One region of the Mycolicibacterium moriokaense genome, then DNA from elsewhere that is predicted to be linked to it. Evidence: predicted binding sites of a transcription regulator. Region 1 holds the regulator's gene; the other holds the start of a gene.

Region 1 (16,163 bases):
GCGACAGACCGCGCCGGGAAGCTATCCCGGCCCCGGTATCGGGCTGATCGTCGCCTGGCTCGCGGTCATGGTAATCACCTATCACTGGGCGCGTGCGGTCTGGGTGCGCACCGCCATTCAGCTCGCCGCCGAGGAGGAGCGCCGTCGCCGCGTCGCCGAAGAGCAGCGCAAAGGCCTCCTCGACGATATCGACGAGGACAAGCCCGACGACGGGCCGGCCTGACGACTGACCAGCCTCAGCGCTTGCCTAGGGCTTCGGCGGCGGCGTCGGCCCACTGCCGCCACTGCTCGGCGTTGGCGCGGGCCTCAGCGGCGTCCTTCTCCCGCCCGGCGGCCGCGGCCTTCTCGGCCTGACGCTCGTATTGTTCTGCGCGAGCGCGGAATTGGTCTGCCCGCGCCTTTGCCTCCGGGTCCACACCACCCGTTGGGGCGTCGCGGATCTTCTTCTCCACCGCGCGCAGTCGACGTTCCAGCTCGGCACCCCGCTCGCGTGGCACCTTGCCGATCGCATCCCACTTCTCGCCGATCACCCGCAGCGCGGCCCTGGCCGCGTCGAGGTCGCTGGTGTCGAGTTTCTCGGCCTCGGCGAGCAGCTTCTCCTTCGCCTCGGCGTTGGCGCGGAACTCGCTGTCGCGTTCGGCGGTCGCCGCGTTGCGCGCCGAAAAGAATTTGTCCTGGGCCGCTTTGAGCCGCGCCCACAGCGCGTCGTCGACGTCCTTGGCCGCCCGCCCGGCCGCCTTCCACTCGGTCAGCAGCTCCCGGAACGCCGCGCCCGTCGGTCCCCAGTCGGTGGAGTCGGCCAACGCCTCCGCACGTTCGCAGATCGCCTCCTTGGCCTGCCGGGCGCCTGCACGTTCGCGGTCGAGTTCGGCGAAATGCGAACCGCGCCTGCGATTGAACGCCTCCCGGGCCGCGGAGTATCGCTTCCACAGCGCGTCGTCGGTCTTGCGGTCCAGGCCGGTGATGGTGCGCCACTCGTCGAGGATTTCGCGCAGGCGGTCACCCGCGGCTTTCCACTGGGTCGAGTTGGTGGCCAGCTCCTCGGCTTCGGCGGCCAGCGCCTCCTTGCGGGCCAGCTGCGCGGCGCGGTGTTCCTCGCGTTTGGCCTTGTCGGCCTGTGCGGCTTCGTCGGCGTGTTCGACGATGGTGGCCAGCCGAGCGGCGAGGGCATCGACGTCGCCGAGGACATGGGCATCCGGCAGGGTTTCGGCGAGCGCCGCCGCCGCCGCCTTGATCTTGCGGGCGTCCCCGGTCCCGGACTCGAGGCGGCTCTCCATGAGCGCCACTTCGGTGTGCAGGTCGTCGAAGCGTCGACCGAAATGCGCGAACGCGGCTTCGGGGTCGCCCGCCTGCCACGATCCGATGACGCGCTCACCGGAACCGGTGATCAACCACACCGTCCCATCGGGGTCGACTCTGCCGAACCGGTGCGGGTCACTGGACGGAGGCGCCGCAATCGTCGGCGCCGGCCTGCCGGGCCGTGGGACGGGACGCGGCGGTCCTGGCCGGGGAGCGGGTTTTGGCGAGGAGGTCTGCCCTCCTGGCTCGCTGATCGTCATTTCGTCTCGTACCCTCCACGCGGTGATCCGCGCACCTGCCGCGCGACGCGGCGCCTGATAGCTCGCTTTCGCACGCTATTCAAACAGGTTGACGCGCGGCGTGCGCACGGCTTTAGCGATGCGTCCTGCCTAGGCTCTGTTCGACTACGACGAAAGGATCTCGATGGCGGCCCTGGATCAGCATGCGGATATCGCCGCACTGCTTGCTCTCGGCGCCGCTTTTTTCGTCGCGATCGGCGACGTCATGCATCAACGCCAGGCGAACGCGGTCACCGACGAACCGGTCGGCCATGCCGAGCTGTTCCTGCAGTTGCTCAAGGACCGCCAGTGGTGGCTGGGCAGCCTGGTCGCCGGCGTCGGATTCGGGCTGCAGGCCGCCGCGCTGGGGTTGGGCTCGGTGCTGCTGGTGCAGGCGATTCTGGTGACCTCGCTGTTGTTCGCGCTGCCGATCCACGCCCGAATGGCTCAGCGTCGGGTGACGCTGTGGGAATGGGGGTGGGCGGTGCTGCTGGCGGCCTCGGTCGTCGTGATCGTCACCGTCGGTAATCCGACCGCGGGGCACGCCCGCGCGTCGTTCGAGACGTGGGCGGTGGTCGTAGCGGTACTCGGCCCCCTGCTGGTGGCGTGCGTGATCGGCGGCAGCATGGTGAAGGGCCCGCTGAGCGCGGTGCTGCTGGCCGTCGTGTCCGGTGCGCTGTGGGGGGTGTTCGCGGTGCTGACGAAGGGTGTGGTGGATCGCCTCGACGACGGCGTCATCGCGCTGCTGCGCACACCGGAGCTGTATGTCTGGGCGGCCATCGCGGTCGCGGGGACCGCATGGCAGCAGTTCTCCTTCCGCGCCGGGGCCATTACCGCGTCGCTGCCGACCATGACCGTCACCGAACCGGTGGTGGCGTCGGTGCTCGGAATCGTCGTACTCGGCGAGACGCTGCGGCCAGGTGACGCGGGCTGGCTGACCCTGATCGTCGCCGTCGCGATGATGATCGTCTCTACGGGCGCGCTGGCCCGCGGTGAAGCGGCCAGCTCAGGCGACCGTGCGACGCGGCATTAGCGTGGTCACGTGCTCAGTGCCATCGCAATCATCCCGTCGGCGCCCGTCATGGTGCCCGAACTGGCCTCCGGTGCCGCGGCCGAGCTGACCGAACTGAGGGAGGCGGCCTTCGCCGCCGCGGGGTCGCTGCCGGGCCGGTGGGTCGCCGTCGGAGTGGGCCGGACTGATTCGGTGGTGGGACCCAGGCGGACCGGCACCTTCGCCGGCTACGGCGTCGATGTGCCGATTGCGCTGGCGCCCGGTCGCGGCGACGCACCGACCGAGCTGCCGCTGTGCGCGCTGATCGCCGGCTGGGTGCGGGGCTGGGTCGCGCCCGATGCGCACGCCGAGGTGCGGGTTTACGCCGACGAGCACGACGCCGAAGCGGCCCTGGCTTTAGGGAGACGGCTGCGCGAAGAGATCGACGAGGCCGCCGATCCGGTGGGTGTGCTGATCGTCGCGGACGGCGCGCACACGCTCACTCAGCCCGCGCCGGGCGGATACGACCCCGAATCGATCCCCGTCCAGGCCGCCCTCGACGACGCCCTTGCGGCGGGCGATGCGGCCGTGCTCGCACGGCTGCCGGAGACGATCGTCGGCCGGGTGGCCTACCAGGTGCTGGCCGGGCTGGCCGGCCCGGCACCCCGGTCGGTGAAGGAGCTGTACCGCGGCGCGCCTTACGGCGTCGGCTATTTCGTCGGCGTCTGGCAGCCATGACCCGACCGATCGCGATCGTCGGCCCGACCGGAACCGGGAAATCGGCGCTGGCGCTCGCGGTGGCCGAACGCGTCGGCGGCGAGATCGTCAACGCCGACGCCATGCAGCTCTACCGCGGTATGGACATCGGGACGGCGAAGCTGACCGTCGCCGAGCGCCGCGGCATCCCGCACCATCAGCTCGACGTGCTCGACGTGACCGAAACCGCCAGCGTGGCGCGCTACCAGCAGGCCGCCGCCGCCGACGTCGAGGCCATCGCCGGTCGCGGCGCGGTGCCGATCGTGGTCGGCGGATCGATGATGTACATCCAGTCGCTGCTCGACGAGTGGACCTTCCCGGCGACGGACCCCACGGTGCGGGCCAGGTACGAACAGCGGCTCGCTGAGGTGGGCGTCGCCGAACTGCATCGTGAACTCGCCAACGTCGACGCCGATGCCGCCGCGTCGATCCTGCCCACTGACGGACGGCGCATCGTTCGCGCGCTGGAGGTCGTCGAACTGACCGGACGCCCTTTCGCCGCGTCCTTCCCGACGATCGGTGCCCCCCGATGGGACACCGCGATCATCGGACTTGATTGGGAGACAACACTTCTCGATGAGCGGCTGACCGTGCGGACCGGGAAGATGTTCCTCGACGGACTGGTCGGCGAAGTGCGCAGGCTGCTGGATCGTGGCCTGCGCGAGGGCGTGACGGCCTCCCGCGCGCTCGGCTATGCCCAGGTGATCGCCGACCTCGACAGCGGCGGCGACGGATCGGCGGCGCAGGAACCGACGTTCTTCGGAACCCGCCGCTACGTACGCAGGCAGCGGTCGTGGTTCCGTCGTGACCACCGCATCACCTGGTTCGACGGTGCGGCGGGCGACCTCGTCGAGGAAACCCTGCGCGTCTGGCGCGACGTATCCTGAACAGGTGAAGTTCGCCAAAGGGCACGGCACCCAGAACGACTTCGTGGTGTTGCCAGACCCCGAAGGCGGGCTGACGCTCACGCCCGTCGCGGTGACTGCGCTGTGCGACCGTCGCCGGGGACTGGGCGCCGATGGTGTGCTGCGGGTGACCAGGGCGGCGGCCGCGCAGGCAGCGGGCGTCTTCGAGCGGATTCCCGAGGGTGTGGCCCCGGACGACTGGTACATGGACTACCGCAACGCCGACGGATCGATCGCGCAGATGTGCGGCAACGGGGTCCGGGTCTTTGCGCACTACCTGCGGGCGTCCGGCTTGGAAAGCCGTGACGAGTTCGTCGTCGGGTCCCTGGCCGGGCCACGGCCGGTGGTGCTGCACGACTGGGACGCCACCCGTGCCGTCGTGACCGTCGAGATGGGCAAGGCCAACCAGTTGGGCACCGGTGAGGCGATCGTCGGAGGCAGGCCGTTTGCGGGCCTGGCGATCGACGTGGGCAACCCGCATCTCGCCTGTGTCGATCCGGTCATGACGTTCGATGACCTGGCCGCGCTCGACGTGGCGGCGCCGGTGTCGTTCGACCGTGCGCAGTTTCCGGAAGGCGTGAACATCGAGGTGTTGACGGCGCCGGTGGATGGTGCGGTGTCGATGCGGGTACACGAACGGGGTGTCGGCGAAACGCGGTCCTGCGGTACCGGAACCGTCGCCGCGGCCGTGGCTGCGCTGGCGTACGGGGGTGCGACCACCGGCACGTTGGGGGTGCACATCCCCGGCGGGGAGGTCACCGTCACGGTCACCGACGCGAGCAGTTACCTCCGTGGTCCGTCGGTTCTGGTGGCCCACGGCGAGTTGTCCGAGGAATGGTGGCGTGCTGCGCAACGTTAAATCAGATGCATGTGACGCGATGACCATGCAACGCTCTATTCGCTTATGACGTATCCGAAATTCCCTCTCAACGAGACACCCAGCGCGGGTGAACTCGCCCTCGAAGACCGCACAGCGCTGCGCCGTGTGGCCGGTTTGTCGACCGAGTTGGCCGATGTCTCCGAGGTCGAGTACCGCCAACTGCGGCTCGAACGCGTTGTGCTGGTTGGGGTGTGGACCGAGGGCAGCGCGGCCGACGCCGACGCGAGCCTCGCCGAGCTTGCCGCCCTTGCCGAGACCGCAGGCTCTGAGGTGCTCGAGGGGCTGATCCAGCGCCGCGACAAGCCCGATCCCGCGACGTACATCGGCTCGGGCAAGGCTCAGGAGTTGCGCGAAGTCGTGCTGGCCACCGGCGCGGACACCGTGATCTGCGACGGCGAACTGAGTCCGGCCCAGCTCACCGCGCTGGAGAAGGCGGTCAAGGTCAAGGTCATCGACCGCACCGCACTGATTCTCGACATCTTCGCCCAGCACGCCACAAGCCGCGAGGGCAAGGCGCAGGTCACGCTCGCGCAGATGGAGTACATGCTGCCCAGGCTGCGCGGTTGGGGCGAGTCGATGTCGCGGCAGGCCGGTGGACGTGCGGGTGGCAGCGGCGGCGGTGTGGGTCTGCGTGGCCCCGGTGAGACGAAGATCGAAACCGACCGTCGGCGTATCCGTGAGCGAATGGCCAAGTTGCGCCGCGAGATCAAGGACATGAAGACGATTCGCGACACCCAGCGCAGCCGTCGGCTGGCGAGCGATGTGGCGTCGATTGCGATCGTGGGCTACACCAACGCGGGCAAGTCGAGCTTGCTCAACGCGTTGACCGGTGCGGGTGTGCTCGTGGAGAACGCGTTGTTCGCGACCCTCGAACCGACAACGCGCCGTGGGGAATTCGCGGACGGCAGGCCATTCGTCCTGACCGACACGGTCGGATTCGTGCGACATCTACCGACCCAGTTGGTGGAGGCGTTCCGGTCGACGCTGGAGGAGGTCGTCGACGCCGACCTGCTGGTTCACGTCGTCGACGGCTCCGACGTGAATCCGTTGGCGCAGATCAACGCCGTGCGCAAGGTCGTCAACGAGGTGGTCGTCGACCACGAGCGCAAGCCGGCGCCGGAACTGGTGGTGGTCAACAAGATTGACGCTGCAAGCGATCTCGCGCTGGCGCAGTTGCGGCGGGCGTTGCCGGAGGCGGTGTTCGTCTCCGCGCGCACGGGTGAGGGTCTGACGCGGCTGCAGCAGCGGATGGCCGAAATGATCGCTCCCACAGACGCGGTCGTGGATGTGACGATTCCGTACGACCGCGGCGATCTGGTCAACAAGGTGCATGCCGACGGCCGGGTGGATGCCACTGAGCACACCGCCGACGGGACGAGGATCAAGGCTCGCGTGCCGATTCCGTTGGCGGCCAGCTTGAGCGAATACTCGACGTTCTGAGCGACAGCCGAAAGGTCCCCGAATCAACATGATTCGGGGACCTTTGCCGACTGAGGTCGGTTGAGCTAGTGCTGCTCGGCCTCTTGGCGCTTCTCGGCCGTCTTGGCGGCGCCGCGGGCAGCCTCGGCTTCGGCTTCCTTCTTGGCGGCATCGCGCTGCGCGTCGGCCTTGTCCTGCTGGGCCTGGCCCTCCCGGTAGAGGTCGTCGCGGCCGGCGACGGCGCCTGCAACCTCTTTGACCTTGCCTTTGACGCCTTCGACGACGCCCTTGATGGCTTCTTCCGGACCGCTGTTGTTCTCCGACATGGGGTTTTCCTCCTTGTAGTGTCGAGGTGCTGAGATATATCCCCGGACGGAGGAGTTGCTAAACCCGCGGTGGGCTACGTCACGAAGTCAGGTCACGGCCGATGCGCGACGATCACCGGCGGTTCATGCGCCGTGACCGGCGGCAGCTCGCCGTCGAACTTCTCGACCTCGACGAGCACGTGTGCACCGGTACATCCGTGGGCGAGCGATGAGGTACCGACATCGTCGGTGAGCACGTTGGGATTTCCGTGGACGCACATGGCGTCGGGATCGGACGGGTCCAGTGGGTCGAACCACGCACCGGTCGACAGTTGGACGACGCGCGGGCGCAGACGGTCGTCGATCACGACGCCCGCCAGACATGCACCGCGGTCGTTGAAGACGCGCACCACATCGCCGTCGCGTAACCCGCGGTCTGCCGCGTCGGCCGGGTGCATCCGGATCGGCTCGCGCTGCTGAACTTTCGACGCCTGACTGGTCGCGCCGCCGTCGAGCTGGCCGTGTAACCGGGATGCCGGCTGGTTGGCCAACAGATGCAGGGGGTAGGTCGCTGCGCGTGGGCCGCCGAGCCACTCCGACGGCTCGTACCACTTGGGGTGCCCGGCGCAGTCGTCGTAGCCGAATCCGTCGATGTCCTCGGAGAAGATCTCGATGCGTCCGCTCGGTGTGCCGAGCCGGTTTGCGACGGGATCGGCGCGAAAGTCGTCCAGCAGCGTGATTCCGGACTCGGTGGGGAGCCGCAGCCGACCGAGCCGCCAGAACTCCTCGAAGGTCGGCACCACGAAATCCAGTCCGGCGGCCCATTTGTCGTAGAGGTGCGCCAGCCACTGCCTGGCGGTGCGACCTTCGGTGAACTGTTCGGCGAATCCCAGCCTCTCGGCCAGCTCCGCGAATGTCGTGTAGTCGTCGCGGGATTCTGCGTAGGGCTCGGTGAGCGCGGGCATCGCCATGAACAACGGGTCGTTGCGCGAACCCGAATAGTCGTCGCGTTCATAGGACGTGGTCGACGGCACCACGATGTCGGCGTGCTTGGCCATCGCCGTCCAGTACGGTTCGTGCACCACCACCGTGTCCACCCGGCCGAGCGCCCGGCGCAATCGCGGGATGTTCTGGTGATGGTGAAACGGGTTGCCGCCCGCCCAATAGACAAGCTTGATGTCGGGGTAGGTCAAACGCCTGCCGTTGTAGTCGAACTGCTCGCCCGGATGCAGCAGCATGTCGCTGATCGCCGCAACGGGGATGAACGTCTGGACCGGGTTGAGTCCCTGCGGCAGTGCGGGCAACCGGCAGCGCAGCGGTGGTAGACCCGGTTCGTTCATCGACCCGTAGCCGTGACCGAAACCGCCTCCGGGAACGCCGATCTGACCGAGCATCGCCGCCAGCGTGAGTCCCATCCAGGGTGCTTGCTCGCCGTGCCTGGTTCTCTGTAGCGACCAGCTGACGGTGACGATCGTGCGGCACGTGGCCATCCGTCGGGCCAGCGCAACGAGCGTCTCGGCCGGTAGACCGCAGATCGCCGAGGCCCATTCCGGCGACTTCGGTACTCCGTCGTCGACGCCGAGCAGGTAGCGCTCGAAACGTTCGTAGCCGGTGCAGTAGTCCCTCAGAAAGTCCCGGTCGGCCAGGGATTCGGTGGCCAGTACATGGGCGAGCGCCAACATGATGGCGACATCGGTACCCGGTACCGGCGCCAGCCATTCACAGTCGCCGTCGACGTCGTCGCGCAGCGGTGACACCGATACGATGCGGCCTCCCTTGTCGCGGAATCGTCGCAGCGCGTCGCGGGCCGGATGTCCGGTGGTGCCACCGTGATTGATGGCGGTGTTTTTCAGTGCCAGCCCGCCGAAGCACACGAGAAGCTCGGTGTGCTTCACGATGACTTCCCACTCGGTGGATCGCTTGAACAGATCGTCGTGGGTGCCCACCACCCGCGGCATGATGACACCCGTCGCGCCCAGGCTGTAGGAGTGGCGCGAAAAGGTATAGCCGCCAAGGAATTTCAGAAAGCGGTGCACCTGGCTTTGCGCGTGGTGAAAGCGACCCGCGCTGGCCCATCCGTATGAGCCGCCGTATATTGCCTCGTTGCCGTGAATATCGACGACGCGGCGAAGTTCGTCGGCGAGCAATTCGGTCAGTTCATCCCATGACACGCGGACGAATTCGTCGGCGCCGCGCGCGCTGGTGGGGCCGGGGCCGTCCCGCAGCCAACCCCGTCGCACCGCCGGTGTGGCAATTCGGGATCGGTGGCGAATCGATCCGGGCAGATTCCCCAACAACGGAGACGGATCCATATCGCCGTCAAACGGCGTGACGGAGGCGATTTCGCCGGAATCGACGCTCGCGTTGAAAGCGCCCCAGTGCGCGAGGCTTGTCGTTCCGGGGCGCATGAATCCCGAGTTTAGGGCGGTGCGCGATGTGCTGCGCAACGCGATTTCGCGCCTCGCAGCGCGAGATCCAAAGCTTTTCGGTATGACCGGGGTATTTTCTCCGAAGAATGGGCGTGTTCCTTGGTTATTTACAGCATCTAAAGGACAGTTGACGGGCGCGATGCTTTTCATTGAATTTCCGCCGACCGCAGGAGGGTGAATGAGCGGCCAGAAGAGTCGGCGCCGCACGATGATCAGTCGGGTGATCGTCGGTTTGCTGGCGGTGCCGATGGCTGTATTGCTGGCACCGATGGTGTCGGCGCAGCCGGAAGCCGACGCGAATGCTGCGATAACGGCGGCGTGGGAAGCCAGCGGAGGCGACGGCGGCCCGCTGGGTCCCAGAAACGGCGACGTCTATCCCATCGGTGAGGGGTTCGGCCAGAACTTCGCCGGTGGCAAGATCTTCTTCACCCCTGCGACTGGCGCGCATTTCGTGCGCGGCGCGATCTTGGAGAAGTACGAATCGCTGGGCGGTCCCGCCGACAGCGATCTCGGTTTCCCCACCATCGACGAGGGTCCAGGACGGGCGCCGGACAGCCTGAACAGCACGTTCAGCGCCTCAGACAATCCGGTTATCTTCTTCACCCCGGCGACCGGTGCACGAGTCGTTCGCGGCCCGATCAACGCGGCGTGGGACAAGCTCGGTGGCTCGTCGGGAGCCCTCGGTGTGCCCGCTGAGGACGAGGTCTTCCGCGGCGACGTCGTCTCGCAGAAGTTCACCAACGGCGAGGTGTCGTACGACCTGAAGAAGAAGACCTTCACGACGGTTCCGCCTGATCTGGCCGCTCAGTTGGCCGATCTGCAGATCCCCGATGACCCGGTCGCCGCGATCAATGCCGCGCGGCGCGCGGCGGGGGGATCGCTGGGACCCCTGGGCGCGGCCGAAGGCGCGCCGATCCCTGTGGGCAAGGACGGGCAGCGGCAGAACTTCGCCGGGGGAGCGATCTTCTACACGCCTGCCACGGGTGCGAATGTCATGACCAAGCAGGTACTCGCGAAGTACGAGAGCGTGGGCGGGCCCGAGGGCGATCTGGGATGGCCCGTGACCAACGAGGTCGACGGCGGTTACACCACGGAGAGCCGCATGGTCACCTTCGCGGCCGACGACAAGCCCGTCATCTTCTGGACGCCCGAATACGGCGCCGTGATCGTGCGCGGCGCGATGGCAGCGGCCTGGGACAAGCTGGACGGGGCAAAGGGCGCGCTGGGCGCACCAGTGGCCGACCAGACCGAGTCCGGCAACGTCATCACCCAGCGCTTCAGCGGCGGCGTGATCAATTGGGATCGCTCGACGAACAAGTTCAGCACCGAACCGGCCAATCTGGCGTCGGAGCTGTCCGGCCTCGAGGTTCCGGGGCAGACCGCACCGGGCGAGCCGAGCACCTCGCAGGCATCCGATTCCGAGGGCAGCAAGTGGTTCAAATTAAGCTGGTGGTGGCTGCTGGCTCTGGTACCGGTGGTGGCACTCGTCTCGGCGTTGCTGGTGGCGCTGTTCCTGCGGCGGCGCAAAGGTGAGGATCCGTTCGCGGCGGACGGCTCATTTGTCGGCCAGGACGCGCGGTTCGGGGGCGAGCCCGACCACGCCTACGGCACCGCCAGTGCGTCTGAGCAGATGACACCCGACGACGAATACGCCGTCGCGATGTTCGGTGATCGCTACGCCAGCGGGGGACTGGGCACATCGCCGGCCGGCGAGGATCTGACGCCTGACGCGCCACACGAGGACGACCCGTCCCATGAAGACGACCTGTCTCATGAAGACGACGGTGCACACGCCGACTACGACCCGTGGGGTGCGCCGTCACGTGCCGAGGAGGACGAGCCGCGCGACCACGTCGAAGAGACCGACGAATCCGGAGACGACGAAGATCCGGACGCGGTCGACACCGCACCGACGCGCGTCGTCACCGTTGCGCCCCCCGCAATCAAGCGCGATTCCCTCACCGATACCGGGCGACACGCACGGATCGAGATCGAGGAGGAACCCGAGCAGCAGATGGCATTCCATCTTCCGCTCGAGGACCCGAACGAGCCGCCGGAGGGATTCCCGGTCAAGGCGAACACCAAGTTGGGTGTCTACTGGTCGCCCGACAGTCCACAGTACGAGGACGCCGATGCCGAAATCTGGTTCGTGAGTGAGGAACTCGCGGTAATCAACGGCTTCGTTCCCGCCGAGGACAGCTAGATCTTGCGGATCACCGTCACGACCTTGCCCAGCACGGCGGCGTCGTTGCCGGGAATCGGGTCGAAGGCCGGGTTGTGCGGCATCAGCCACACCTGACCGCGCGTGCGCTTGAACGTCTTCACCGTCGCTTCACCGTCGATCATCGCGGCGACGATGTCACCGTTGTCGGCGACGTTCTGCTGACGCACGACGACCCAGTCGCCGTCGCAGATCGCCGCGTCGACCATCGAGTCGCCGACGACTTTGAGCAGGAACAGCGAGCCCTCGCCGACCAGTTCACGCGGTAGCGGAAAGACGTCCTCGACGGCCTCCTCGGCCAGGATCGGGCCACCGGCGGCGATACGGCCGAGCACAGGCACGAACGTCGGTTCCGGAAGAGCATCGGAACCCGCGACCTCGGTGGGGACGATCGAGGGCGGACTGTCGGCGCCGCGGACGTCCACAGCGCGCGGGCGGTTGGGATCGCGCCGCAGGTACCCCTTGCGCTCCAACGTGCGCAGTTGGTGGGCCACCGACGAGGTTGACGTCAGACCGACCGCATCGCCGATCTCCCTGATGCTCGGCGGATAGCCACGGCTGGTCACCGAGGCGCGAATGACGTCGAGGATGGTGCGTTGACGCTCGGTGAGACCCGTATCGAGCCCACCGCGCCCGCCGGTGCCGTCTGTGCCGCCCGGGGTATCGCTGCTGGAGTCCATGGCGCGAATGTAGCCCCCGGCGGCCGATTAATCAAACATGTGTTCGACGCGTGTCGTCTGTCCCGGTGGGCGAGATCTGGGCGGCAAAACTTGTCGGTGGCCCGCGATATCGTTTGGCAACAGTTCGATCACATGTTCTATTAATCGAACACGTGAGCGAGTATGTTCGAACACAAGAGCGAACGATCTTGAACCGGAAGGCAGGAAGATGACAATTCTCGACACGCGGGACATCCAGGCGGCACCGGTGGTCAGGCAGGGTATCCGGCCTGCAGGCGCACGGCGGCGGCCGTCCTCGCGACGCCCGGGCGGCGCGCCGATGAAATACCGAAGCTCCGGCGTCGCCGTATCGCGCGTCGCCCACCGGCGGCGGCCGATCACCCCGGTCACCACCGTCCTGCTGGCCATGGTCGCCGCTGGGATCACCGTGTGGCTCGGGCTCGTGGCTCAGTTCGGCGGTGTCATGGGTGAATCCGCCGCCGTACCGGACCGTCTCGCGGTGGTTCAGGTGCAGACGGGCGAGACGCTGCAGCAGGTCGCGGGCCGGGTAGCGCCCGATGCCCCGGTGAGCCGCGTCGTCGACCGGATCCGCGAACTCAACCAACTCGACTCCGTGGCGGTCCACGCCGGCCAGACGCTTATCGCGCCGATCGCCTGACGGTGTGTCGTGAGCGGTGAAAATCCAGGCCGCACAAGGACATTCGGAAGCGCAGCAACGGACTTTGTGCCAATCAACACGAATCTGGGCTGGCAGACCCCCGCGCAGGTACGCTCGAAGGCGTTCGGGTTAGTCGTTTGTTGGCGCGGCGAAGGAGCGGTGATGCACTGTCCGTTCTGTCGTCATCCCGATTCCCGGGTGGTGGATTCGCGTGAAACCGACGAGGGCCAGGCGATTCGACGTCGCAGGTCGTGCCCGGAATGTGGTCGTCGCTTCACCACGGTGGAGACCGCGGTGCTCGCGGTGGTCAAGCGCAGCGGTGTCACCGAACCGTTCAGCCGGGAGAAGGTCGTCAAGGGCGTTCGCCGCGCGTGCCAGGGTCGCGACGTCGACGACGATGCACTGAACCTGCTGGCCCAGCAGGTGGAGGACGCCGTGCGGGCCACCGGTTCGCCGGAGGTGCCCAGCCATGAGGTGGGGCTGGCGATACTGGGCCCGCTGCGGGAGCTCGACGAGGTCGCGTATCTGCGCTTCGCCTCCGTCTACCGCGGCTTCACCTCCGCAGAGGACTTCGAGCGCGAGATCCAGGCGCTGCGGGAGCACCGCAAGTCGCCGCAGCCGGCGCAGGGCTGATCCGGCCCGTCAATCGATCTGCTTCGTCCCGTCGCTGACGACGCGGCCTGCAACTCGCACCCAGCCCTCGGGGCTCCACTGGGTGTGGATCACCGAACCCTTTCCTTGCACGATCTCGAGATCGCGGCTGAGGTAATCGGTGATGCGGACCGCGGCGGCGCCGGTGGCCTCGTCCTCGGGAACGCCGAGATGGCTGGCGAACATGCGGGAGCGGATCTTTCCGGCCGGTTCGTCGAGCCAGGTCCACAGGTAGTGTTCGACGTCGTCGGAGTAGTCAGACGGATCGGCCGCCATCAGGTCGTCGACAGAGGCAAGGTCGTAGATCGCGAAGTCCGGTGCCCATTCCGCACGTGCGCTGACGGCCGCCAGATCGTCGTCGTAGGTGACCTGCACGATGCCGGCGGGCACCTGAAGCGTCTTGATGGGATGCCCTTGGTCGCGCAGCCACCACGACGCGCCCACAGTCGGGTGGCCGGCGAAGGGCAATTCGACCGCCGGTGTGAAGATCCGGGCGTGTGCAGTGCTGGTTCCGGTTTGCGGCAGATCGATGAAAATCGTTTCGCTGTAACCCAATTGAGTAGCGATCCGTTGGCGATCGGCGGGGGTGACGGTGCTGTTGTCGACAACACCCAGCGGATTGCCGTAGTTCCCCTCGGGGTCGGTGAACACCCGCAGCACTGTCACATCGATGGCCATGGCCCGATGCTACTTCTTGGCTGCGTGCTTACCGAAAGAGTTCTTAGGTCGCGCTGCGTTCGTCGTGATCCATCGCGTCGAGGACGGCGACCCGCGTGTCGACGGAACCGGAGATCTCATCCGTTCTGCGGCCCTCGCGCAGCAGTCCGCGGAGGTAGTCCTGGTCGTAGACGGCGGGTTCGGTGGAACTGATGAACTGCTCCACCACTTCGACGAACCGGTCGGGGTCGTCGTGGAACGGGAAGTGTCCGGACCCTTCGAAGATCTCCAACCGCGAGCCGGGCATCGCGGCGTGTGCCATGCGGGCGTGGCTGACCGGTATCACCGAGTCGCGGGATCCCCAGATCAATTGCACCGGAACGGATTGGGTCAGATAACAGCGGTCCAGCATCGTGACGACCTGACCGCGCCAGTCCACGACGGCGCGCAGTGTGCGCGCAAACGCCGACGACGCGGTCGGCTCCGGCAGGTCCGCGAGGATCCGAAGCACGTCGGGAATGTCGCGCCCCAGCCCGGTCGACCCGAACACCGCACCGGCGACCCGCCCGACGACCTGCAGCGCGGGCAGGACCATCGGTAGGCGCAGCAGTGCCAGTGCTTCACTGCCCATCGGCAGCGAAGCAGCCCGCAATGCGATGTTGACGTCCTGGGTCACCCCGCCTGCGCCCACGAGGATCAGCCGTTCGACCAATTGCGGGAACTGGTAGGCGAACTGCATCGCCACGCCGCCGCCGAGCGAGTGCCCGACCACCGTCACCTTGTCGACGTCGAGCACGCTCAGCAGATCTCGCATGCCGTTGGCGTAAGCGGCCACCGAGTAGTCGGCGCGTGGCTTGTCCGACCTGCCGTGGCCCAGCAGATCCGGCGCGATGACGGTGAAACGCTGCGCCAACTTCGACTGGACGGTCTCCCAGGTGGTGGAGTTGTCGCCGATGCCGTGGATCAGCAGGATCGCGGGTCCGGATCCCGCGGTCCGGAATGCGCGCCGGTACCCGTGGATGGTGCGGAACTCCAGTTCGGGTGTGAGTTCCCGGACGGGGCGCAGGTTGGTCGTTCGCGCGGCCATTGCGACAACTTAGCTGCCCTCACGGAGTGGCGCTATCTGACGTCGTCGTCCTTGCCCTTGTCCTGTTGCCGCAGGAACCTCTCGAACTCCGCACCGAGCTCCTCGCCGCTGGGCAGGTTCTCGTCGTTGGCAAGCAGTGACCGGTTCTCCTGGGCGGCGGCGAACGCGTCGTACTGTCGTTCCAGCGCGGCGACCACCTGGGCCACTTCGGCGCTGGCCTCGACCTGTTCGTTGATCTTCATCAGGATCTCTGCGCCCGCGGCGTCCAGCGCCTCCAGCGGAATCTGCAGTGACGCGCTCTTGGCGACCTCGGCCAGCAGGACCTCCGCGGCGGCGGGGTAGTCGGTCTGGGCCAGATAGTGCGGCACGTGCACGGTGAAGCCGACGACCTCGTATCCGTGCTGCGACATCCGGAACTCCAGCAGGTTCGACACGCTGCCCGGCACCTGCACCTCGCCGACCCACGGCTGGTGTTCGGCGATGAGCTCCTTGTCGTTGGAGTGCGCCGTCAGCGTGATGGGCCGGGTGTGCGGGACGGCCATCGGGATGGCGCCAAGACCGATCACGCGGCGCACGCCGAGCCGCTCGGCCAGCAGCCGCACGGCGGTGAGGAAACGCTCCCAACGCAGGTCTGGCTCCAATCCGGCAAGCAGCAGAAACGGCGTGCCGACGCTGTCACGCAATGCGTAGAGACTGAGCTCGGGGTCCTCGTAATGGGTGAAGTGGTCGGTCTTGAAGGTCATCAGCGGGCGCCGCGACCGGTAGTCCAGCAACTCGTCGATGGCGAACGAGGCGACCAACTCGGTGTCCAGAGTGTTCTTGAGGTGCTGGGCCGCCAGCCGAATGGCGTGCCCGGCGTCGGAGAAACCCTCAAGCGCGTGGATCATCACCGGGCCCCGACCATCCGGCGAGGTCAGCTGGGGTGCGGGGAACTCGAGCTCGTACAT
Region 2 (16,163 bases), 1.1 Mb from region 1:
GACTTCGCGGCGGGCTCTGATGCGGCGCTGGTGGTGAAGGCCGTGCGCGGTGGCTATGACGGACGCGGCGTGACGCTGGCGCGCGACATCGCCCATGCCCGCGAGGTGGCCGCTGAGTATCTGGCCGCCGGTGTCGAGGTCCTCATCGAGGAGAAGGTGGCGATGCGCCGCGAACTGGCCGCGTTGGTGGCGCGGTCGCCGTTCGGCCAGGGCGCGGCGTGGCCGGTGGTGGAGACCGTGCAGCGCGACGGCATCTGTGTGGAGGTCTTCGCGCCGGCTCCCGATCTGGATGACGACCTTGCCGGCGCCGCAGCGGGGTTGGCGTTGCGGCTGGCCGACGAACTCGGTGTGGTCGGGGTCCTGGCGGTCGAACTGTTCGAAACCGTCGACGGCGGTCTGATGGTCAACGAGCTGGCGATGCGGCCGCACAATTCGGGCCACTGGACGATCGACGGTGCGCGCACCAGTCAGTTCGAGCAGCACCTGCGTGCGGTGCTCGACTATCCGCTGGGAGACACGGCGCCTATCGCGCCCGTCACCGTCATGGCGAATGTGCTTGGTGCGCAAGAGATTCCGAAGATGAGCATGGACGAGCGGCTGCATCATCTGTTCGGCAGGATGCCCGAGGCCAAGGTGCAGCTGTACGGCAAGGGCGAACGGCCCGGCCGCAAGATCGGCCACGTCAACGTGCTCGGCGCGCCGGGCGGCTCACCGGATGACGCCGACTACGTCGCGGAGGTTCGGGAACGCGCGGTGCGGGCCGCACACTGGTTGTCGCACGCCGAATGGACGGACGGATGGAGCTCGCATGACTGATTCGCCGAAGCCGCGCGTCGGCGTGATCATGGGCAGTGACAGCGACTGGTCGGTGATGGAGGACGCAGCGCACGCGCTCGCCGAGTTCGATGTGCCGTTCGAGGTCGGGGTCGTGTCGGCGCATCGCACGCCGGACCGCATGCTCGAGTACGCCAAGGGAGCGGCGGCGCGCGGTATCGAGGTGATCATCGCCGGCGCCGGCGGGGCCGCGCATCTGCCCGGCATGGTGGCGTCGGCGACTCCGCTGCCCGTGATCGGCGTGCCGGTGCCGCTGGCCAAGCTCGACGGCCTGGACTCGTTGTTGTCGATCGTGCAGATGCCCGCGGGTGTGCCGGTGGCGACGGTGTCGATAGGCGGTGCGCGCAACGCCGGCCTGCTGGCCGTGCGAATCCTCGGGTCGTCGGACGTCGCGCTGCGCAAGAGGGTCGAGAATTTCCAAAGTGGGCTGGCCGACATGGTGCTGGAGAAGGACGCGGCACTGCGTGAACGGTTGCTCGGGCAGTAGATCTGCCGATCGGATCGGTAACGCCGAAGCGTAAAGTTACCGGCGAGTAGCAAGGAGTTGGCATGGCCATCGGAAACCCGTCATTCGACGCATTCAAGCTGTCTGACGAGCACAGCGAGCTGCGCGCGGTGATGCGCGACCTGTGCGATAAGGAGATCGCCCCGTACGCCGCGGACGTCGACGAGAAGGCCCGTTACACCGATGAGGCGCTGGCGGCGCTGACGGCCTCGGGGATGGCCGCGATCCACATCCCGGAGGAGTACGGCGGCCAGGGTGGGGACTCGGTGGCGGCGTGCATCGTCATCGAGGAGGTCGCGCGGGTGTGCGCGTCGTCGTCGCTGATTCCGGTGTGCAACAAGCTGGGCACCATGGGGCTGCTGCTGCGCGGCTCCGAGGAACTCAAGAAGCAGGTGTTGCCGAGCATCGCCGCGGGCGAAGCGGTGGCGTCGTATGCGCTGTCTGAGCGTGAGGCGGGCAGCGACGCGGCAGCAATGCGCACCCGCGCCCGCCGCGACGGCGACGACTGGGTGCTCAACGGCGCGAAGTGCTGGATCTCCAACGGCGGGCACTCCACCTGGTACACCGTCATGGCGGTGACCGATCCGGACAAGGGCGCCAACGGCATCTCGGCGTTCATCGTGCACAAGGACGATCCGGGGTTCAAAGTCGGCGCCAAGGAACGCAAGATGGGCATCAAGGGCTCGCCGACCACCGAGTTGTACTTCGAGGACTGCCGTATCCCGGGCGATCGGATCATCGGTGACGAGGGCACCGGCTTCAAGACCGCGCTGGCCACGCTGGATCACACCCGCCCGACCATCGGTGCGCAGGCCGTCGGTATCGCCCAGGGCGCGCTGGAAGCGTCGATCGCATACACCAAGGAGCGCAAGCAGTTCCGGCAACGCATCGCCGACTTCCAGGCGGTGCAGTTCATGCTCGCCGACATGGCGATGAAGGTCGAGGCGGCCCGCCTGATGGTCTACACCGCGGCGGCGCGTGCCGAGCGCGGCGAGCCCGATCTCGGCTTCATCTCCTCGGCGTCGAAGTGCTTCGCCTCCGATGTGGCGATGGAGGTCACCACCAACGCCGTGCAGCTGTTCGGCGGCTACGGCTACACCGTGGACTTCCCCGTCGAGCGGTTCATGCGCGACGCCAAGATCACCCAGATCTACGAGGGCACCAATCAGATTCAGCGCGTGGTGATGTCCCGCGCACTGCTCAAGTAACGCTGCGCTCGCACCTTTCCTACGCGAGCAGACGCAAACTGACCTTTTTTGCGGCGTGTCGGGAGGCGTACGTGTCTGCTCGCGAGAGAAGTTCAGCCCGCGTACTCGAGGAAGAACGCCATACCCGCCTCGAGGTGATAGGTGTTGTGGCAGTGGGTGATCCACTTGCCGGGGTTATTCGTGTCGAAGTCGACGTCGACGGTCTGGAGGGGTGGCACCAGCACGGTGTCCTTTCGGGCCTTCGGGGTGGCGCCCTTCATCACCTGGAACGTGTGGCCGTGTAGGTGGAACGGGTGGAACATCATCGACGCATTGATGTAGCGGATCCGAACGCGCTGATTGGGTTTCACCGCGACCCCGTCGCGCGGCGGGTCGTACAGCTTGCCGTTGATCGGCCAGTTGTAGCCGTCGACCGGCCCGGCCAAGCGGGCGTCGATGACCTGGTCGGGTTCCTTAGCGGGCAGCGTGACCTCCGGTGCGGGTGACAGCGTCGCGGTGTCCAGCGGTGCCTGGGCGCGGACGGCCGCGACGAACGCGTCGACGTTCACCTCGGCCGGCGCGCGGTTGACCCGCATGTTCAGCCGGGCGTAGCCCTCCTTGCCTTCCGGCACGGCGATCACCGGCAGCGACTCGTTGACGGTGATGATCGCGTCCACCCGCTCGCCCATGCCGAGGATCACCGAGGTCGCCTGCACCGGCACCACGGGGTAGCCGTCGGCTTGGATCACCCGCATCGTCGTGTCGGGCACCGCGACCCGGAACGCGGTGTCCGAGCCCGCGTTGATCACTCGCAGTCGGATCCGTTGACCTGTACGGAAATCCACGACCTGCGGATCCTGCGGGGCGCGGCCGTTGATGATGAAGTACGGGTAGGTGACGTCGCCGCCGTCCGATCCGAGCGGGCTCGTCGGCGTCACGCCCGGGCCGCCCGGTGCCATCGGCTTCATGCCGGTCTTGCGCAGGTTCGTGAACACCTCGTCGGGGTTGGTGCCGGTGCCGTCGATCCAATCGTCCAGCACCACAACGAGTTCGCCATCGTAGTCGGCCTTCTCATCCGGGTCTTCGACGATCAACGGCCCGTACATCCCACGGTCGAGTTGAGTGCCGACATGTGAATGGAACCAATATGTTCCGGCGTCCGGCACGACGAAGTCGTAGAGGAACGTCTGCCCCTTCGCGACCTCGGCCTGCGTCAGCGGCGGCACCCCGTCCATGTCGTTGACGATGGCAATTCCGTGCCAGTGCACCGTGACGCCCTGCGGCAGCGTATTGGTCAGTTTCGCGCGGATCCGCTGACCCTTGCGCACGCGAATCTCCTGAGCGGGTACCCGATTCCCGTATGCCCAGGTCCGCAGGGTCGCCCCGGCGAGGTCGATGTCGGTCTCACCGGCGGCCAGCGTGAGGTCAGGGGCGGCCGGGCCCGACGGCGCGTGGGACCGCGAGCAGGCGGCGGCCACTCCCGCGACGCTTACGGCGCCCAGCGCAAGAAACTGCCGTCGGCCAAGCATGCTCCAAGCGTGGCACTTCGCGGCTATCCCCGCGTGATCTTCTCCGTTTGTCTACGACGATCCAGCGTCGCGGCATGCGGATTGGCGACCTGCACGAGCGACGCCCCGACCGTGTACAGCGCCAACAGGTGATTCACCAGGTCGTCCGCGGTTTTCCAGTCCGCCGTCGACAGCACGCGGTCGTCCGGGGTCAGCCCCTGCGCCTCAGCCGAGGCTCTCGCCGCGGCCAGCACCTCATCCACCGACCGGCCGTCGAGCGCGAGGCCCGGGTGCCGCTCCGGGGCGATCTGGTCGCCGTGCACGCGGACCGCGGTGGCGTAGTCCGTCACGCCCACAGGAAGATCGGGCGCCGGCTTGCCGAACGGGTCCAGCGACAGGACCGCGATCTCGCCGACCCCGACGGCCTCATCGGCCTCGCCGAGCCGCGCCGCGGTGCACAACGCGACGTCGGCCTGTCCGCCCGTGACGACTTCCGCGCCGATCCACCAGATCCCGAACAGCACCGCGGCCGTCTGCCAGTGCGCGGGCAACAGCACCGCCACCTTGGTGTCGGACCCTGCGCCCAATTCGTCGCGTAACAGGTTGCCGGTCTTGGCTGCCCAGTTCACCAGGGTGGAGGTGGACAACTCGATTCGCTCACCCGTCGCGTCGTCGTAGTAGGTGATCCGCGGGCCGGCAGGGTCGGACGCCATGAGCGGATCGAGGATCGCCGAACTGACTGTGCTCACGTCTAGTTGACGCACTCCGGGTCATTCGATCCTGCGGTGATGATCGGCGACGCCAGCGGGTCCACCGCCTGCGACTCGACCGCGACGGGATCGGCCATGTACAGCGTCGGGTCGGTACCGTCAAGGCCCGAACCGGGCCCCGTGTAGTCGTCGGCAAGCACTACGCGGACCGTCCCGGGTGCCACCGAGGCGTCTTCGACGACGGGCAGTCCGCCGAGGTCCTTGGAAATCTCCTGTGCGCCAACGTCGTCGGCCTTGGCTGCCTGCACCTGGCTGTTGGCCACCGGCGCGCCCTCATGGTTGCCGGTAGTGCCGGGGGTGAAGCCCTCCGAGGTCAGCACACGGGAGACCGAGGAGGCGAGTCCGTTGACCTCGGTGGCGTTGACCACGTCGACGGTCGTCTTGTCCGGCGTGTACGCGAGCTCCTCTGTCTTGCCCTCGTCCTGGTCGTGCAGCAGCCCGTCGACCCAGTCCTTGACCGCGGCGGGGTCGACGCGCACGACACTTTGCATCCCGTCGTCGCTCCACCCGTTCTCCTGCAACACCGGAATCGTGGCGAAGGCGACGTTGCCCGCAGCGAGCTTCTGCAACTGCTCGGCGAATTCCATGACGTCCCAACCGTCGGAGAGCACAACCGAGCGCTGCACGGCGTCCTCGAGGCGGTTCAGCGTCGCCGGGCTGGACAGGGTCTTACCCGAGATGACTTCGTGCGCAAGCGATGCCATCACGACCTGCTGGCGCACGACGCGATCGAGATCGCCGCGGGGGAGGTCGTGACGCTGACGAACGAAGCTCAGCGCCTGGGGGCCGTCCAGCTTCTGCCATCCCGCCGGAAAGTCGGCACCCGAAAGGGGTTCGTAGACGGGATTTTTCAGGCACACGTTCACCCCGCCCAGAGCATCGGTGATGAGCGAGAAGCCGAGCAAACCGATTTCGGCGTAATGGTCCACGGTGACGCCGGTCAGGTTGGCCACCGTCTTGATCAACGCCTCGCGACCGGCCTCGATGGCTTCGGGTTCGGCCTGTGCCTTGTCCATTCCGTCGTGTTCGACGAGTTCCACCAGCTTCTCGAAGTGCGCCGAACCGTAGACGCCGTTGATCTTCATCTTCCCCATACCGGGTGCCTCGACGTAGGAGTCACGGGGGATCGAGATCGCGGTGGCGGACTTCCCGTTGTTCGGGATGCGGATCAAGATGATGGTGTCGGTGTTGGTCGCTTCGTCGTCACCGGCACGCAGGGTGGCGAGTTCCTCCGCGGACAGCGGGTTTCCGTGTGCATCTGTGCGACTGTCGACTCCGACCAGCAGGATGTCGATCGCACCGTCTTCGCCGCCGCCGCCGAGCGCCAGGGGCGAGATGTGGTTGATGCCGGACTCGAACGACCGGATCTTGCCCCAAGCGACCCCGGTTCCGACGACGATCGCCAGTGCCAGCGACACGGCGATGACACGAAATGTGCGAGCGGGCATCAGCCCAGGCTACTTGCGGAAAGGCCGCAGGGTCGGTAGCCCGAGTCGGCGTGCCAGACTCGTCACTATGTCTTTCCGAGAGTCTGCCCGAATTGTTATCTCCGGCGCCGGTGGCATGGTCGGACGCGAATTGGCAGCTCAGGCGCGTAAACAGGGCCGCGATGTGCTGGCGCTGACGTCGTCTGAGTGGGACATCACCGATGCCCCTGCGGCGGAGCGATTCATCGAGCCAGGTGACGTGGTGATCAACTGCGCGGCCTACACCAATGTCGACGCTGCCGAGTCCGATGAGGAACGCGCGCATGCCGTCAACGCCGTGGGGCCGGCCAACATCGCGCAGGCCTGTGCACGGGCCGGAGCCGAGTTCATCCACATCTCCACCGACTATGTGTTTCCAGGCAACGGCGACCGCCCGTACGAGATCGACGATGAGACGGGACCGCTCAGCGTGTATGGGCGTACCAAGCTCGCGGGTGAGTTCTCGGTGCTGGCAGCAATGCCCGACGCGCACATCGTCAGGACGGCGTGGATCTACGAGGGCGGCGACGGTGGCGATTTCGTGGCCGTGATGCGCCGCCTGGCCGCAGGCGATGGCCCGGTGGATGTGGTGGCCGACCAGGTGGGGTCACCGACGTATGCCGCCGATCTGGTGGGCGCGCTGCTCCAGGTCGCCGAGGGGAACATTCGGGAACCGATCCTGCACGCCGCCAACGCCGGGCAGGCGAGCCGCTTCGAGCAGGCACAGGCGGTGTTCGAGGGCGTGGGCGCCGATCCCGCCCGGGTGCGGCCGGTCGACACCGGCCGCTTCCCGAGACCCGCCCCCCGACCTGCGTATTCGGTGTTGTCGTCACGATTGTCGGAGAAGGCCGGGTTGACCCCGCTGCGGCCGTGGCGCGAAGCGCTTGCCGCCGCTCTCGCCGAGCACAGTTAACCTCTAGCCGTGAGTCGAGTGGGTAGCCGTTAGGTGAGTGACGAACTAGTCGTGGTGACGGTGACGTATTCACCGGGGCCGCATCTGAACCGGTTTCTGGCGTCGTTGTCGCACGCCACCGATCGGGCGGTGACCGTCGTCATGTCCGACAACGGGTCCACCGACGGCGCGCCCGAGGAGGCACTCGAGCGGTATCACAACGTGCGCCTGTTGCGCACCGGTGCGAACCTCGGTTACGGGACCGCGGTCAACCGCGCGGTCGACGAGTTCTTGAAAGACGGTGCAGCTGAGCCGATCTCCGAGAATTCGGACTTCTTCATCGTCGCCAACCCCGATGTCCAGTGGGGACCGAACAGCATCGACATCCTGTTGGATGCGGCGGCCCGCTGGCCGCGAGCGGGTGCGTTGGGGCCGATGATCCGCGACCCGGACGGCACCGTGTACCCGTCGGCGCGTCACCTGCCCAGCCTCATCCGGGGCGGTATGCACGCCGTCGTCGGGCCGCTGTGGCGGACCAATCCGTGGACCGCGGCCTACCGGCAGGCCAGGCTCGAGCCGAGCGAACGACCCGTCGGCTGGCTTTCCGGTTCGTGTCTTTTGCTGCGAAGGTCGGCGTTCGAGGAGGTAGCGGGGTTCGACGAGCGCTATTTCATGTACATGGAGGACGTTGACCTGGGAGATCGCCTGGCTCGGGCGGGCTGGCAGAACGTGTATGTGCCCTCGGCCGAGATTTTGCACGATAAGGGCCACGCGGCCGGTCGGGATCCCGCACGCAACTTGGCGGCCCACCACGCCAGTACCTACACTTTCCTGGCAGATCGCTATTCGCACTGGTCACAGGCGCCGCTGCGGTGGACGATCAGGGCCGCTCTCTCCGCCCGGGCGGGGCTGGTAGTGCGCAATGCCCGGCGGAAACAGGCGAAAGGACGGCGCTGATGAATCCGGCTGACGTGGATGCCGTCGTACTCGTCGGTGGTTTGGGCACCCGGCTGCGCCCGCTGACGCTGTCGGCGCCCAAACCGATGCTGCCCACCGCGGGGCTGCCGTTCCTGACCCATCTGCTTTCGCGGATCGCCGATGCGGGCATCGAGCACGTGGTGCTCGGCACGTCGTACAAAGCGTCGGTGTTCGAATCGGAGTTCGGCGACGGGTCGAAGCTGGGCCTGCAGATCGAGTATGTGGTGGAGGAGGAACCCCTCGGGACGGGCGGCGGCATCGCCAATGTGGCGTCGAAGCTGCGGCACGACACCGTGCTGGTTTTCAACGGCGACGTGCTGTCAGGCGTCGACCTGAATGCGCTGCTGGACAGCCACGAAAGCAACAACGCCGATGTGACGCTGCATCTGGTGCGCGTCGGCGACCCGAGGGCGTTCGGCTGTGTGCCCACCGACTCCGAAGGTGTGGTCACCGCGTTCCTGGAGAAGACGCAGGACCCGCCCACCGACCAGATCAACGCGGGGTGTTACGTCTTCAAGCGCGAGGTGATCGATCGGATTCCGAAGGGACGCGCGCTCTCCGTCGAACGGGAGGTGTTCCCGGCGCTGCTGGCCGACGGACTTCGGGTGTGCGGCTACGTCGATTCCACGTATTGGCGCGACATGGGCACCCCCGAGGATTTCGTCCGCGGGTCGGCCGATTTGGTGCGTGGTATCGCGCCGTCACCGGCGTTGCACGGCCACCGCGGCGAGGAGTTGGTCCATGACGGCGCGAGCGTCGCGCCGGGTGCGCTGTTGATCGGTGGCACGGTGGTCGGCCGCGGCGCCGAGATCGCCGGTGGCGCAAGGCTGGACGGTGCGGTGATCTTCGACGGCGCCAAGGTCGGGGCCGGCGCGGTGATCGAGCGGTCGATCATCGGGTTCGGCGCGCATATCGGGCCTCGGGCGCTGATCCGCGACGGCGTGATCGGCGATGGTGCCGACATCGGCGCGCGCTGCGAGCTGTTGCGTGGTGCGCGGGTGTGGCCGGGTGTGACGATTCCCGACGGCGGCATCCGCTACTCGACTGATATCTAAGCGATTTCGGCGTGTTGAGTCTCGCTGAGCGTGACTGAGCACGCCGAAATCACATCCGGCTGCGGGCCGCCGCGGCAAGTTGGGTGAGGCCGAAATCGCAATCCTCGGGCAGCCCGTCGAGGGGCCACCACCGCAGATCCAATGACTCGTCGCTGCACGCGATTTCAGCGCCTGCCGGCGCATGCACGAGGAACTGCATGTCGAGGTGGCGTGTCGGCACACCGAGCGAGCACGTGACGGGATGCACGTGCAGCGCCGCCAGCGATCGATCGATCTCCAGACCGTCGATACCCGACTCCTCGGTGGCCTCCCGTAGTGCGGCGGCGACGATGTCGGAGTCGGATTCCTCGCAGTGGCCACCGAGTTGCAACCACCGCCCGATCCGCGGATGCAAAGTGAGCAGCGCCTGCGTTCCCGTGTGATCGACGACCAACGCCGAGCCGGTCACGTGCCCCGGCGCGCATGAGCGCAGGCAACCATCCGGACGCGCTGCCAGGAACGCCAATACGGCGTGCCGCAGGGTGTCTTGTCCGGGATCGGGTGCCCGCCATTCAGTCAATAGGTCGACCGCCGACGCGTGCGGGCTCATCGGGTGACTAGCAGGTCGTCAGTCGGCACCGGATCGCGTGGTCCCGACGGCCCCGAACCCTCGTCCGGATAACCGATCGCGATGGCGCCCAACGGCTCCCAGTCGCCCGGCAGATCGAGCTCGTCACGCACCAGATCCGCGGCGAAGATAGTGGACCCGACCCAGCAGCTGCCAACACCGCGGACTGCGAGGGCCACCAGTAGCGCCTGCACCGCGGCCCCGACCGCCACGGTGAACATCGTGTGCTCCGCCGCGGTGCGTTCGGCGTCGGGATAGCTGTGCGCCCCATCGGGAACCATGAACGGGATCACGAGTTCGGGCGCATCGTAAAGGATCTGGCCGCGGCTTACGCGGCGTTCGACGGCATCGGCAGGTCGACCGTCGGACGTCAGGTCCGCTCGCCACTTCTCCTTCATCCTGTCGAGCAGAGCCAACCGTGCGGCCTGATCACGCATCCATACGAACCGGACCGGTCGCGTGTGGTGTGGTGCCGGTGCCGTGAGCGCCTCGGCGACGGCCGCCTCGATCAGCTCGGGCGGCACCTGCTCATCGCTGAAGCGCCGCACCGACCGTCGCAACAGCTGGGCCTGGCTGCGGCCGAGTGCTATCGCCTCCTCGGTCCCCAGCCAGAACAGATCCTCCTCGCCGGCTCGCACCAAGTCACGCGCGGTGGACCCGTTGTCGGCCAGCGATAGTCCTCGCACCACCGCGACCGGGATATCGGTCAGCTTGCCCTTGACGAGATCGGCTGCCGCGGCGATCTCGTCGGCGATGGCGATCTCGGTGACGATCAACTCGTTGCCGTGCCGATCACGCGACCCTTCGTAGCCGTGCAGCACCGTCAGCCCTGCCGCTCCGATCGCGACGTCGGTCTGTCCGTTACGCCATGCGCGACCCATGGTGTCGGTGACCACCACACCGACAGTGACACCGAGGCGTTCACGCAGCCCGTCCCGCAGGGCGGCGGCACTGGCATCGGGGTCGGTGGGCAGCAGTGCGAGTTCCGCAGAGTCGACGTTCGAACCATCCACTCCCGCGGCTGCTTGCACCAGGCCGAGCGCGTTCTCGGTGATCAGTGTCTTGCCTTTGCGCGCCAGCACCCGCACAGCCTCCGCATCGATCAGCTTGCGCCGCAGAATGTCTCGCTCTTCGTGGTCGACGGGCGCATCGACGATGCGTCCTTCGCACTTGGACATCACCTTGCTGGTGACCACCAGGATGTCGCGGTCCTGAAGCCAGGGCGCCGCGGCGGCGATCGCGCCCGCGAGGTCGTCACCGGGGCGGAACTCGGGAAGCCCAGGGACAGGCAGTAATTCGACGGCCGCGGCGGACCCGTGCTCCGTCATCGCGGCGGATCCAGCTTGAGGCCGGCCAGATCGAAACCGGCGCGCACCATTTCGGCGGTGGCCGCCGAATCCGTCATCAGCAGCGGCACTGCACGCACCTCGACGCCCTCGATCTCGGCGTGGTCTCCCTCGTGTATCAACCAGCCGTCGAGGATGCCGGTACCGCTGCGGGCTCCGTAGTGCACCCCGACCGCTTCGGAGGTACTGGCCACCCCGATGACCGAAAGGCATTCGTCGGCCATGCCGCGCAACGGCTTACCGGCGACGATGGGGGAGTAGCCGATGACCCGCGCCGTCGTCGTCCGCAGTGCGCCGCGGATCCCCGAAATGTTCAAGATCGATCCGATGCTCACCACCGGATTGGACGGGGCGATCAGTACAACGTCCGCGGTCTCGATCGCCTCGACGACACCGGGACCGGCGGTCGCCTTGTCGGCGCCGACGAACGCGAAACTGTGCGTGGGTACCTGAGCGCGATAACGCACCCACCACTCCTGGAAGTGGATGGCACGCTTCTCGCCGTCCTCGGGATCGGTGATGACGACGTGGGTTTCGCTGCGATCGTCAGTCGCCGGCAGCAACCGTGCACCGGGTGACCATCTGCTGCACAAGGCTTCGGTGACTTGTGACAACGGATATCCGGCACGCAACATCTGGCTGCGCACAAGATGGGTGGCGAGATCGCGGTCGCCAAGGCCGAACCAATCCGGCTGCACGCCGTAGGCGGCGAGTTCCTCCTTGGCGTGCCAGGTTTCATTGCGATGGCCCCACCCGCGCTCCGGATCGATCCCGCCGCCAAGGGTGTACATGCACGTATCAAGATCCGGGCAGATGCGCACACCGAACATCCACGCGTCGTCACCGACGTTGACGACGGCGTTCAACTCGTGCGGTGACGGATTCTCCGAATCCCCGAATTGGCCCAGCCCCAAAAGGTGCTGCACGCCGAGCAGAAAGCGCGCGCCGCCGACGCCGCCAACCAAAACGGTGACCTTCACATTGATCGACATTAGGCCGTCCGGGGCCGGCAAGAGCATGTGGCCGTTCGTGTGACAGACACGCCGAGATCTCGACGCGCCGAATTCGGGTCACGGAATGGTATGAATTTCTGTTCCAGCGCTTGACCACGGCAGCTAACGCGTGTGTAATCACACCAGTGTCATTTCGCGGTTGGCCGGCCGGTTTCGGTGTCGCAGACCGAGATTCGATCATATGTTCGAATTGAGATGGCCGCACAGAACAATAGTGGGGCTCTGTTTTACCGATCTACGACACCAGGTGAGGAGGCGGAAAATGTCTTTTGAGTACAGCGATTTCGATCATGTGGTCCGGTTCGACGACCGACTGCTCGGCTCAGTGGACAGCGCGCCGCACACCGATACGGGACCGGCACCGTTCGAGACGCCGCGGCGTCCCCAGTTGAGTCTGGTGCCCACCCCGGTCGAGGTGGCGCCGACGATTCCGGCAACGCTGACGCCGGAGGACGACCTCTGGCAGGAGAAGGCGCTGTGCGCCCAGACCGACCCCGAGGCGTTCTTCCCGGAGAAGGGCGGCTCCACCCGCGAGGCCAAGCGCATCTGCCAGGGCTGCGAGGTGCGCGACGCGTGCCTTGACTACGCACTGGCACATGACGAACGCTTCGGCATCTGGGGCGGCCTCTCCGAGCGCGAGCGCCGTCGCCTCAAGCGCGGCGTGATCTAGCCGTTACGTCTCACTCGTCTTCGATCGTGGGGTCGATGACGGAGGGTTCGACCCCCAGGTATGTGGCCACCTGTGCCACCAAAATCTCGTGAAGTAATTCCGAAAGTTCAATGGGGTCCTTCGCCCGTCGTTCGATCGGCTTGCGGAACAACACTATTCGTGCCCTGGTCGCGTTGCCGCGCACATCGACGCCGGCCGGGATCAGCCGGGCCAGTGCGATCGGCCCGTCGGCGATGACCTCCGGCGGCCACTGCACGCTGTCCGGATCCTTCGGTGCGATGCGGGGGATCTCGTCGACGGCGATGTCCAGAGTGGACACCCGATCCTGCCAACGGCGTTCGATCGGCTCATAGGCTTCCAACACGGCCATGTCGAACAACTCGGCGCGGCTGCGCCATCCGGGGACCGTCGGGGGTAGGAGCGGCCCGCGCATTTCGCGGCCGCGGCGAGATCGCAGGCGTCTGCGCTCGGGCACGACAAGATCGTAACGGTTGGAGATCGACACTCCGACGGCGCGCGTGTCCGGCGGCGTGCGCCGTTTGCGCACGATAGCCTCTCGCTGTGAACGTTCCCCGTCGCTGCTGCCGGCCCGGGTGCCCCCACTATGCGGTCGCGACGCTGACCTTTGTGTACTCCGACTCAACGGCAGTCGTCGGTCCGCTGGCCACGGTGTCCGAGCCGCACTCGTGGGATCTCTGCGTCCTGCACGCCAGCCGTATCACCGCCCCGCGCGGCTGGGAGCTTGTCCGCCACGCGGGTCCGCTGCCGTCGCACCCCGATGAGGACGATCTGGTGGCGCTGGCCGAAGCGGTGCGCGAAGGCCGCGATGTGCCACCGCCCATGAACGGAGTCGCCGCCGGTTTTTCCGACCCCGTCACCGGTATGTCCGGCGGGGCCCTGATGGCGCCGCCGACCCGTCGGCCGGAAACCACGGGGCGGCGACGTGGCCATCTGCGGGTGCTGCCAGATCCGCCTGATTAGCGGGCCGCCGAGGCGAGGACTACTCGCGATGTGGCGGCCGCTCGGCGGCTAGGCTGGCGCAAAGTCCACGTCTCGAGGAGTTGTATGTCCCGGCCCGCCGCGGCTGTCCACCGCGTCATCAAGGCGTATGACGTGCGAGGCCTTGTGGGCGACGAGATCGACGAGCCGTTCGTCCGCGAGGTCGGCGGCGCGTTCGCGCGGCTCATGCGCGGTGAGAACGCCACCTCGGTGGTCATCGGCCACGACATGCGCGACAGTTCGCCCGCGCTCTCGGAGGCCTTCGCAGAGGGCGTCGTCGCGCAGGGTCTCGACGTGGTGCGCATCGGCCTGGCCTCCACCGACCAGCTGTACTTCGCCTCCGGGCTGCTCGACTGTCCGGGCGCAATGTTCACCGCGAGCCACAACCCGGCCGCCTACAACGGCATCAAGCTGTGCAGGGCCGAAGCCAAGCCGGTCGGCAAGGACACGGGGTTGACGACGATCAGCGAGGACGTCATCGCCGGGGTCCCTGCCTTCGACGGGCCCCGCGGCTCGATCTCCGACCGCGACGTGCTGGCCGACTACGGAGAATTTCTGCGGTCGCTGGTCAGTCTGGCCGAGATGCGGCCGCTGAAGGTCGCCGTCGACGCAGGCAACGGAATGGGCGGCCACACCACTCCCGCTGTGCTGGGGCCGATCCCGTCGATCACGCTGGCACCGCTGTTCTTCGAACTCGACGGCACGTTCCCCAACCATGAAGCCAATCCGCTGGACTCCGCGAACCTCGTCGACCTCCAGGCGTTCGTGCTTGGGACAGGCGCCGACATCGGGCTGGCGTTCGACGGCGACGCGGACCGGTGCTTCGTCGTCGACGAGAAGGGCCAACCGGTTTCGCCGTCGGCGGTGACGGCGCTGGTCGCCTCGCGGGAGCTGGGTCGCGAAATCGGCGCTACGGTGATTCACAACCTGATCACATCGCGGGCGGTGCCCGAACTCGTTGCCGAGCGTGGCGGCACCCCGGTGCGCTCGCGCGTCGGCCACTCCTACATCAAGGCGCTGATGGCCGACACCGGCGCGATCTTCGGTGGAGAACACTCGGCGCACTACTACTTCCGCGATTTCTGGGGAGCCGACTCCGGCATGCTCGCGGCGCTGCACGTCTTGGCGGCACTGGGGGAGCAGCATCGGCCCCTGTCTGACCTGATGGCCGACTACCAACGCTATGAGGCGTCCGGCGAGATCAACTTCACCGTCGCCGACGCCGGGGCGCGCGTCGACGAAGTGTTGTTGGCCTTCAATTCCCGCATCCACTCGATCGACCACTTGGACGGTGTCACAGTCGATCTGGGCGACGGGTCGTGGTTCAACCTGCGGTCGTCCAACACCGAGCCGTTGCTGCGGCTCAACGTCGAAGCACGGACCACAGAAGAAGTCGACGAGATAGTCGGGCAGATCTCGCAGATCGTCAGCGCGGAATCCGAGGCGGCGACGTGAACGCAACCCACTCGGTCGTCGACCTCGACGATGTGGAAGGCCTGCTGACCGCCGACCGTGACGGTTCGCTTCGTGCGGCGGCGATGGCCGGTGCTCAGGTGCGCGCAACCGCCGCGGCCCTCGACGAGGGGGAGCTGGATCAGCTGCAGAGCGACCAGCCGCCACGCACGGTGATCTGGGTCGCGGGCCGCGGAAACGCCGAAACCGCAGGCTCTTTGCTCGCCGCCGCGCTCGGTGGTTCGGTGGCCGCGCCGATCGTCGTGGCCCCCGAGGTGCCGCCGTGGATCGGCGCGCTGGACGTGCTGATCGTCGCGGGCGACGACCCCGGTGATCCCGCGCTGGTGTCCGCCGCCGCCACCGGCGTGCGTCGCGGTGCTCGCGTCGTCGTCGTCGCGCCGTATGAGGGACCGCTGCGCGACGCCACCGCGGGACGGTCCGTCGCGTTGGCGCCGCGGGTGTGGGTGCCCGACGAGTTCGGCTTCGCGCGCTATCTCGCCGCCGGCCTGGCGACACTGCATGCGGTCGACCCGGGGCTGCAGGTGGATCTCGCAACGCTGGCTGACGAACTGGACTCAGAAGCGTTGCGCAACAGCGCCGGACGCGAACTCTTCACAAATCCCGCGAAGGCGTTGGCCGAGCGGATGGACGGTTGCGATGTCGTCATCGCGGGCGACAACGCGGCGACTCTGGTGTTGGCGCGCCACGTCGCGGCCGTCATGTTGCGGGTCGCCCACCGAGTGGTGGCCGCGGTGGGACTGGCGGATGCGTTGGTGGCGTTGCGCAGTGGCATGGGCGATGCACCGGGTCGGGAGCAGTCGATATTTCACGACGAGCAGATCGACGGTCCGCTGCCACCGCGGGTGCGCACCTTCGTGCTC

What was found. The regulator LexA, encoded in region 1, represses DNA repair genes until DNA is damaged. The targets are predictions, from matches to a motif close to CGAACANNTGTTCG.
Region 2: a site for LexA is predicted at 12,336-12,349, ahead of cofD (2-phospho-L-lactate transferase). Genes of this name have one in related genera too.

Annotation. Positions count from the first base shown of each region.
Region 1 covers NZ_AP022560.1:4,058,850-4,075,012, reverse strand. The annotation lists gene G6N43_RS19990 (Rv2732c family membrane protein) at 1-223, shown strand, start outside; gene G6N43_RS19985 (DUF349 domain-containing protein) at 237-1,559, opposite strand; gene G6N43_RS19980 (DMT family transporter) at 1,723-2,610, shown strand; gene G6N43_RS19975 (class III extradiol ring-cleavage dioxygenase family protein) at 2,620-3,306, shown strand; gene miaA (tRNA (adenosine(37)-N6)-dimethylallyltransferase MiaA) at 3,303-4,211, shown strand; gene dapF (diaminopimelate epimerase) at 4,216-5,088, shown strand; gene hflX (GTPase HflX) at 5,134-6,549, shown strand; gene mbp1 (microaggregate-binding protein 1) at 6,615-6,854, opposite strand; gene G6N43_RS19950 (molybdopterin guanine dinucleotide-containing S/N-oxide reductase) at 6,947-9,241, opposite strand; gene G6N43_RS19945 (LGFP repeat-containing protein) at 9,441-11,465, shown strand; gene lexA (transcriptional repressor LexA) at 11,462-12,163, opposite strand; gene G6N43_RS19935 (LysM peptidoglycan-binding domain-containing protein) at 12,372-12,821, shown strand; gene nrdR (transcriptional regulator NrdR) at 12,984-13,454, shown strand; gene G6N43_RS19925 (PhzF family protein) at 13,464-14,150, opposite strand; gene G6N43_RS19920 (alpha/beta fold hydrolase) at 14,194-15,216, opposite strand; gene G6N43_RS19915 (proteasome assembly chaperone family protein) at 15,249-16,163, opposite strand, start outside.
Region 2 covers NZ_AP022560.1:5,202,601-5,218,763, reverse strand. The annotation lists gene G6N43_RS25425 (5-(carboxyamino)imidazole ribonucleotide synthase) at 1-816, shown strand, start outside; gene purE (5-(carboxyamino)imidazole ribonucleotide mutase) at 809-1,321, shown strand; gene G6N43_RS25415 (acyl-CoA dehydrogenase) at 1,384-2,547, shown strand; gene G6N43_RS25410 (multicopper oxidase family protein) at 2,640-4,055, opposite strand; gene G6N43_RS25405 (TIGR03089 family protein) at 4,079-4,783, opposite strand; gene G6N43_RS25400 (LCP family protein) at 4,786-6,252, opposite strand; gene rfbD (dTDP-4-dehydrorhamnose reductase) at 6,320-7,183, shown strand; gene G6N43_RS25390 (glycosyltransferase family 2 protein) at 7,217-8,119, shown strand; gene manB (mannose-1-phosphate guanylyltransferase ManB) at 8,116-9,195, shown strand; gene G6N43_RS25380 (NUDIX hydrolase) at 9,245-9,784, opposite strand; gene G6N43_RS25375 (coenzyme F420-0:L-glutamate ligase) at 9,781-11,130, opposite strand; gene cofD (2-phospho-L-lactate transferase) at 11,127-12,128, opposite strand; gene G6N43_RS31135 (WhiB family transcriptional regulator) at 12,424-12,831, shown strand; gene G6N43_RS25360 (metallopeptidase family protein) at 12,842-13,264, opposite strand; gene G6N43_RS25355 (DUF3499 domain-containing protein) at 13,393-13,812, shown strand; gene G6N43_RS25350 (phosphomannomutase/phosphoglucomutase) at 13,897-15,285, shown strand; gene G6N43_RS25345 (TobH protein) at 15,282-16,163, shown strand, end outside.